2 linked regions of the Serinibacter salmoneus genome follow. The protein of the gene in region 2 interacts with the protein of the main gene of each other region in a pairwise test. Links are inferred from orthologs where the notes say so. Each region holds a gene or a part of one and is shown on either strand. Other genes may lie near its edges. The genes, in order: ATL40_RS06830 and ATL40_RS09410.

The links.
Region 1: the proteins of ATL40_RS09410 (region 2) and ATL40_RS06830 interact in binary tests that used the Escherichia coli proteins (3 or more experiments, as listed by UniProt). The link is inferred for Serinibacter salmoneus from one-to-one orthologs.

Annotation. Positions count from the first base shown.
Region 1 is NZ_PDJD01000001.1:1,551,228-1,554,364, forward strand. What follows is about bases 99-2,930. They hold ATL40_RS06830 (ABC-F family ATP-binding cassette domain-containing protein), read right to left. Parts: upstream 2,398-2,930; coding sequence 799-2,397; downstream 99-798. Other genes in these bases: ATL40_RS06825 (SURF1 family protein), read left to right, coding at 99-826; ATL40_RS06835 (biotin transporter BioY), read right to left, coding at 2,475-2,930. In the rest of the region: more of ATL40_RS06825, read left to right, coding at 1-98; more of ATL40_RS06835, read right to left, coding at 2,931-3,113. UniProt on the Escherichia coli protein: Genetic data indicate it may be involved in ribosome assembly or function.
Region 2 is NZ_PDJD01000001.1:2,093,451-2,098,087, forward strand. The notes cover bases 274-4,605. They hold ATL40_RS09410 (multifunctional oxoglutarate decarboxylase/oxoglutarate dehydrogenase thiamine pyrophosphate-binding subunit/dihydrolipoyllysine-residue succinyltransferase subunit), read left to right. Parts: upstream 274-601; coding sequence 602-4,405; downstream 4,406-4,605. Other genes in these bases: ATL40_RS09405 (HAMP domain-containing sensor histidine kinase), read left to right, coding at 274-408; ATL40_RS09415 (GDSL-type esterase/lipase family protein), read left to right, coding at 4,407-4,605. Outside these bases: more of ATL40_RS09405, read left to right, coding at 1-273; more of ATL40_RS09415, read left to right, coding at 4,606-4,637. UniProt on the Escherichia coli protein: E1 component of the 2-oxoglutarate dehydrogenase (OGDH) complex which catalyzes the decarboxylation of 2-oxoglutarate, the first step in the conversion of 2-oxoglutarate to succinyl-CoA and CO(2).

The sequences.
Region 1 (3,137 bases), 540 kb from region 2 along the record:
GGGGCTGTGGCAACTGGACCGACACCACACCCGCGCCGAGCAGGTGAACCTCATCGTGAGCAACCTCGAGCAGGACCCGGTGCCCCTGGCCGACCTCCTGCCCGGTGACGACCTCGACCCCGACGACGTCTGGCGCCCGGTCACCCTGACCGGCTCCTGGGTGCCGGACTCCGGCGTCCAACTGCGCAACCGTCCCGTGGAGGGGGCCAACGCCTCCCACGCGCTCGCGCTGTTCGAGACGCAGGACGGCCGGGTGCTGCTGGTCGATCGCGGGTGGTGGCGGCAGGACGGCAGCGTGCCCGAGGGTGCGCTCGCGGTGCCGGACGGCGAGCAGAGCATCGTGGTGCGGCTGCGCGCCCGGGAGGAGCAGGACGAGCGCACCAACCCCGCTGGTGAGGTATTCCGGGTGACCCCCGAGGCCGCGGCGGCGCAGTCCACGGGCGGCGGCGCCGTCGACCCCGACGCGCTGATCACCAGCGCCTACGGCATGGCCGAGGACGTGCCCGCCTCCGCTCCCCTGGGCACCCTGCCCGACCCGGGCACGAGCCTGCGCTCGCACCTGTCCTACGCGTTCCAGTGGTGGTTCTTCGCCGCCGCGATCCCGGTGGCAGCGGTCATCATCGTGCGCCGGGGCCGTGAGGAGGCCGCGGAGCACGCCGCGGAACAAGAAGGACCGTCCCGAGCGCAGGAGAGCACCCCGACCCCACGACGGCGCCGAGCCTCCTCGCTCGAGGAGGAAGAGGACGCGCTCCTGGACGCCCGGGAGCACGCTGCCGGCCTGAGGGAGCCCGCGCGGCGTCAGGCCAGCGACACCAGTTCGGCGTAGTCCGCGTTCCACATGTCCTCGTCGCCGTCGGGCAGCAGCAGCACCCGCTCGGGCTCCAGCGCCTGCACGGCGCCCTCGTCGTGCGTCACGAGCACCACGGCACCGGTGAAGGTGCGCAGCGCCCCGAGGATCTCCGCCCGGGAGGCGGGGTCGAGGTTGTTGGTGGGCTCGTCCAGCAGCAGCACGTTGGCGCTGGAGACCACGAGGACCGCGAGAGCCAACCGGGTCTTCTCACCGCCGGAGAGCACGCCGGCGGGCTTGTCGGCGTCCTCCCCGGAGAACAGGAAGGAGCCGAGCACGCTGCGCACCTGGGTGTCGGTGAGGTCCGGGGCGTTGCGGCGCAGGTTCTCCACCACGGTGGCTGAGGTGTCCAGGGTCTCGTGCTCCTGGGCGTAGTAGCCGATCTTGAGGCCGTGCCCGGGTTCCACCTGGCCGGTATCCGGCTCCTCCACACCGCCGAGGATCCGCAGCAGGGTGGTCTTGCCGGCACCGTTGAGCCCCAGCACCACCACGCGGGACCCGCGGTCGATCGCCAGGTCCACGCCGGTGAAGACCTCCTGGGAACCGTAGGTCTTGCTGAGATCGGAGGCCCGCAGCGGGGTGCGGCCGCACGGCGCGGGGTCGGGGAAGCGCAGGTGCGCGACCTTGTCCACGGCGCGCACGTCCTCCAGGTCCGCCAGCAGCCGCTCGGCACGGCGGGCCATGTTCTGCGCGGCCACAGCCTTGGTGGCCTTGGCGCGCATCTTGTCGGCCTGCGCCATGAGGGTGGCGGCCTTCTTCTCCGCGTTGGCCCGCTCCCGGCGTCGCCGCTTCTCGTCGGTCTCGCGCTGCTGCAGGTAGCGGTCCCAGCCCATGTTGTAGACGTCGATCTGGGCGCGGTTCGCATCGAGGTGGAAGACCGTGTTCACGGTGGCGCGCAGCAACTCGACGTCGTGGCTGATGACCACGAACCCGCCGGGATAGGCCAGCAGGTAGTCACGCAGCCAGACGATGGAGTCGGCATCCAGGTGGTTGGTGGGCTCGTCCAGCAGCAGCGTGCTGGCCCCGGAGAACAGGATGCGGGCCAGCTCCACGCGACGGCGCTGCCCACCGGAGAGGGTGCGCAACTCCTGCTCGAGCACGCGCGTGGGCAGGCCCAGGTTGCTGGTGATGCGGGCGGCCTCCGCCTCCGCCGCCCAGCCCCCCTTGGCGAGGAACTGCGACTCCAACCGGCTGTAGCGGTCCATGGCGCGCTCCCGCGCCGCGCCGGTCTCGGTGGCGATGGCCTCCTCGGCCTTGCGCATGTTGCGCATGGTGGCGTCCAGGCCGCGGGCGGAGAGCACCCGGTCGCGCGCGAGCACCTCGAGGTCACCGGTGCGCGGGTCCTGCGGGAGGTAGCCGACGTCGTCGCTACGCGAGACCATCCCGTCGGTGGCCTGGCCCTCACCGGCGAGGATCTTGGTCAGGGTGGTCTTCCCGGCCCCGTTGCGCCCCACCAGCCCCACACGGTCGCCATTGTCGATGCGCAGTGTGGCTCCGGACAGCAGCGTGCGGGCGCCGATGCGGATCTCTAGGCCCTGGGTGGTGATCACGTGGATCGAGTGTAGGCGGACGCCGCAACCGGATTGGCCCAGCGCACGCCCGAGGAGGAGTGAGTCAGCGCACTGTCTCAGCGCGTTCGCGCGAGAAGCGCCCAGGCGCTGGGGAGGACGATCGCGACGATCGCCGCCTTGATCGCGTCGCCCAGGACGAACGGCGCCACCCCCATCACCAGGGCCTCACCGAGGCTGGAGCCGGTGAAGACCATGAGCCACGGGACGCCGAAGGCGTAGACGATCGCCCCGCCGATGAGGCCGATCCCGATGCTGCGCCACACCGAGCGGTCGGCGCCGCGGCGGGCCATGGCCCCCACCACGACCGAGGCGGCGAGGAACCCCAGGAGGTAGCCGAAGCTGGCGAACGCCCAGCCGCTCGCGCCACCGGCGAACCACCCGACGCCGAGGATGCCGGCCGCGAGGTAGATCCCCAGCGAGGCGGCGGCGCGGGCCGGGCCGAGGGCGGCCCCCACCAGGAGCGCGCCGAGGGTGCCCAGCGAGAGCGGCACCGGCGTGAACGGCAGCGGAACCAGCACCTGGGAGAGGCCGGCCACGAGCAGGGTGCCGGTCAGCACCAGGGCGGCGTTCACCGCAGCGGCACGCGCCACGGCGGACCGCGCCCGGGTGCGGGGCGATCCCGGCCGGGCAGCGGCCGGGAGGAGGTCGGCCAGCACGGGGCCGCGGGCGGGAAGGGGAGCGCCGATTGTCGTCACGCCACAACCGTAGGTGATGCCACC
Region 2 (4,637 bases):
CCGGGGTCGCTGCAGTTCGTGGTCGACGTCGAGCGGGTGCACCAGATCCTCCTCAATCTCCTGGCCAACGCCTCTCGCCACTCCCCGCAGCACGGCACGGTGCTCGTGCGGGCACGCTCCACGGACCGCGAGGTCGAGATCGACGTGATCGACCAGGGCCCCGGGATCCCCGCGGAGTCGCGGGAGCGGATCTTCGAGCGTTTCGAGCGCGGCACCGCGCCGACCCTGCCGGCGGGATCGGGCGGCACGGGGCTCGGGCTCGCGATCGCCCGGTGGGCGACCGGCCTGCACGGGGGCACCCTGCGCGCCGTCGCCCCTCCGGCCGGCACCACCGGTGCGGTGCTGCGGCTACGGCTGCCCATCGAGGGACCGACGCCGGGCGGGCGGGCCGCGGCCGCCGCGCGATAGGGCGGGCCGGAGGCCAGCGGACCGACTCCTGACCATGGCATGTGGGAGATTTGCCATGCCGTGGCGCACGCTTGCCCAACCCGCGACATCGACCCTGGTCATGGCGAGATTCGGGGTGCGAAACAGGTCGAATTCGCACCGCTGGACCCCGCCGAGGCCCTAGGCTTGAGGATGCTCTAGGCAGACGACGGCGATGGAGTTGACGAGCGTGAGCACGGAATCAGGGGCGGCATCCCACACCGAGGCACTCGGGGCCAACGATTGGCTCATCGAGGAGCAGCGCGAGGCATGGAAGGCGGACCCGACCTCGGTGACGCCGCAGTGGCGCGCATTCTTCGAGGGCGACACCAGCGCGGGCACGAACGGTCGCGCGGCGACCTCGTCGGCCGGCACGCAGGCGGAGCGCCCGTCCGAGCCGGGCGGGGGCGCCACCACACCGCCCGCTCCCGCACCCAAGAAGGCCGCCGAGCCGACCAGGAAGACGGCTCCCGCGACCGACGCCTCGCCGCACACCGACCCGCGCCAGCAGGTCACCGACCCCCAGACACGTCCCGACCTGCCGCCTGCCGTGCCGCAGCCGGCGACGGCGGACTACGCCCGTTCCACCACGCAGCAGCGCTCCACCTCCGGCCAGGAATCGGGCGTGCAGAAGTTGCGCGGCCCCGCCGCGCGCGTGGTCACGAACATGGAGTCCTCGCTGGCCGTGCCGACCGCGACCAGTGTGCGGGCCATCCCGGCCAAGCTCCTGGTCGACAACCGCATCGTCATCAACAACCACCTGCGCCGCACCCGTGGCGGCAAGGTCTCCTTCACCCACCTCATCGGTTTCGCCCTCGTCGAGGCGCTCGCGGACATGCCCGCGATGAACGCCGGGTACCGCGAGGTGGACGGTAAGCCCGCCATCGAGCGACCCGAGCACGTCAACCTCGGCCTCGCGATCGACCTCGCGAAGCCGGACGGCACCCGCCAGCTCCTGGTCCCGGCGATCAAGTCGGCCGAGAGCATGGACTTCGCGCAGTTCTGGTCCGCCTACGAGCAGATCGTGAAGAAGGCCCGCGGCAACAAGTTGACCGCGGACGACTTCGCCGGGATCACGATCTCGCTGACCAACCCGGGCACGATCGGCACCGTGCACTCGGTGCCGCGGCTCATGCAGGGCCAGGGCACGATCGTGGGCGTCGGCGCCATGGAGTACCCCGCCGAGTTCCAGGGGGCCTCCCCGGAGACCCTGGCGAACCTCGGCATCTCCAAGATCCTCACGCTGACCTCCACCTACGACCACCGGATCATCCAGGGCGCGCAGAGCGGCGACTTCCTGCGCATCATCCACACCAAGCTGCTCGGCGAGGACGGTTTCTACGACCGGGTGTTCGCGGCGCTGCGGGTGCCCTACGAGCCGGTGCGCTGGGGCACGGACATCGTGGAGGACCCCACCACGGCCCTCGGCAAGGCGGCGCGCGTCGCCGAGCTCATCCACGCCTACCGCAGCCGTGGTCACCTCATGGCGGACATCGACCCGCTGGCCTACCGCCAGCGCCGACACCCCGACCTCGACGTCGCGACGCACTCCCTGTCCCTGTGGGACCTCGACCGCACCTTCCCCACCGGCGGATTCGCCGGGACCGCGCAGGCGAAGCTGCGCGACGTGCTCTCGGTGCTGCGGGATGCCTACTGCCGCACCATCGGGTCGGAGTTCATGCACCTGCACGATCCTGCGCAGCGGCGCTGGGTGCAGGAGCGGCTGGAGTCCGGCTGGGCCAAGCCCGACGCCGGCGTGATCCGACGGATCATCCACAAGCTCAACCAGGCCGAGGCCTTCGAGACCTTCCTGCAGACCAAGTTCGTCGGGCAGAAGCGCTTCAGCCTCGAGGGCGGGGAGTCCCTCATCCCGCTCCTGGACGTGCTTCTGGGCGCCGCCGCCGACCACGGCCTGGAGGGTGTGGGCATCGGGATGGCGCACCGCGGGCGCCTGAACGTGCTCGCGAACATCGCCGGGAAGTCCTACGGGCAGATCTTCAACGAGTTCGAGGGCAACGTCGACCCGAAGACGGTGCAGGGCAGCGGCGACGTGAAGTACCACCTCGGCACCGTGGGCACCTACACCGCTCCCAGCGGCTCGACCGCGCAGGTCTACCTCGCCGCCAACCCCTCCCACCTGGAGGCGGTGGACGGCGTGCTGGAGGGCGTGGTCCGCGCCAAGCAGGACCGCATCGACCTCGGGGGTGACGGCTTCTCCTGGCTCCCGATCCTCGTGCACGGTGACTCCGCGTTCGCCGGCCAGGGCGTGGTGACCGAGACGCTCAACCTCTCCCAGCTGCGTGGGTACCGCACCGGCGGCACCGTGCACATCCTCATCAACAACCAGGTCGGGTTCACCACGGGGGCCTCCGCCTCCCGCTCCACCCTCTACCCCACCGACGTCGCCAAGGGTCTGCAGGTCCCGGTCTTCCACGTCAACGGGGACGACCCCGAGGCCGTGGCCCGCGTGGCCCAGCTCGCCTTCGAGTTCCGCGAGGAGTTCCACAAGGACGTCGTCATCGACATGGTCTGCTACCGCCGGCGCGGGCACAACGAGGGCGACGACCCCTCGATGACCCAGCCGGTGATGTACGGCCTCATCGAGGGCAAGCGCAGCGTCCGCACCCTGTACACCGAGTCCCTCATCGGCCGTGGCGACCTCTCGGCGGAGGAGGCCGAGCAGGCACTCGCGGACTACCAGGGTGAGCTCGAGCGCGCCTTCCGGGAGACGAAGGAGGGCGACCGCCGGGAGAACACCACCGACGGCGGACTCGAGGTCCCCGAATCCCAGCACGAGGACGCCGGCATCATGGTCGGCTGGTCCACCGCCGTGCCCGAGAGCGTGCTGCACCGCATCGGCGAGGCGCACCTCGCGCCGCCGGAGGGCTTCGAGGTCCACCCCAAGCTCGCCAAGTTGCTGGAGCGACGGGCCACCGCCTCCCGCGAGGGCGGCATCGACTGGGGCTTCGGCGAACTGCTCGCCTTCGGTTCCCTCGTGCTCGAGGGCACCCCGGTGCGCCTGGCCGGGCAGGACTCCCGCCGCGGCACGTTCGTGCAGCGTCACTCCGTGCTGCACGACTACCGCACCGGCGCCGAGTGGACGCCGCTGCAGTACCTCTCCGACGACCAGGCGAAGTTCTGGGTCTACGACTCCTCCCTGTCGGAGTTCGCCGCCCTCGGCTTCGAGTACGGCTACTCGGTGGAGCGCCCGGACGCCCTGGTGCTGTGGGAGGCGCAGTTCGGTGACTTCGTCAACGGTGCACAGACGATCGTGGACGAGTTCATCTCCTCCTCCGAGCAGAAGTGGGGCCAGCGTTCCTCGGTGGTCCTGCTCCTGCCGCACGGCTACGAGCACCAGGGTCCGGACCACTCCTCGGCCCGCATCGAGCGCTTCCTGCAACTGTGCGCCGAGCAGAACATGGTCGTTGCGCAGCCCTCGACCCCGGCGAACTACTTCCACCTGCTGCGCCGCCAGGCCTACGACCGCCCGCGCCGTCCGCTGGTGGTGTTCACGCCCAAGCAGTTGCTGCGGTTGCGTGCCGCGACCTCCCAGGTCGAGGACTTCACGACCGGCACGTTCCAGACCGCGATCGGTGACACCATCGATCCGGCACGCGTGGACCGGGTCCTGATGTGCTCCGGCCGGGTCTACTACGACCTCCTCGCGGCACGGACCAAGGGCGAGCACGGCGCGGACGACCGGACCGCGATCGTGCGACTGGAGCAGCTCTACCCGCTGGACTCCACCACGCTGCGCGCGGTGCTGGCGCCCTACGCCGGTGCCGAGCTGGTGTGGGTGCAGGACGAGCCCGCGAACCAGGGTGTGTGGCCGTACCTGGCCGGGATCACCTCCCGGTACATGGACGGGGTGCGGGTGCGTCGGGTCTCCCGGCCCTCCTCGGCCGCTCCCTCGACGGGTTCGGCGAAGGTGAGCCAGGCGGAGCAGCGCCAGCTCGTGATCGACGCGTTCGCGCGCTGACGTGAGCACCGGCTCGACCGATCGCGCGCGTGGGGCGCGCCGCCTGGTGATCCTCGGGGACGAACTGATCACGGGATTCGGCGACCCCCGCGCGCTCGGTTGGGTGGGGCGGCTGGCCGCCCGCACTCCCCCGTTGGAGGTTCTCACCACTGCTCTCGCGGTGCCCGGTGAGACCACGACGGACCTGGCCGCTCGGTGGGAGCGGGAGGCCGCCCTGCGGCAGGGTGGGGCG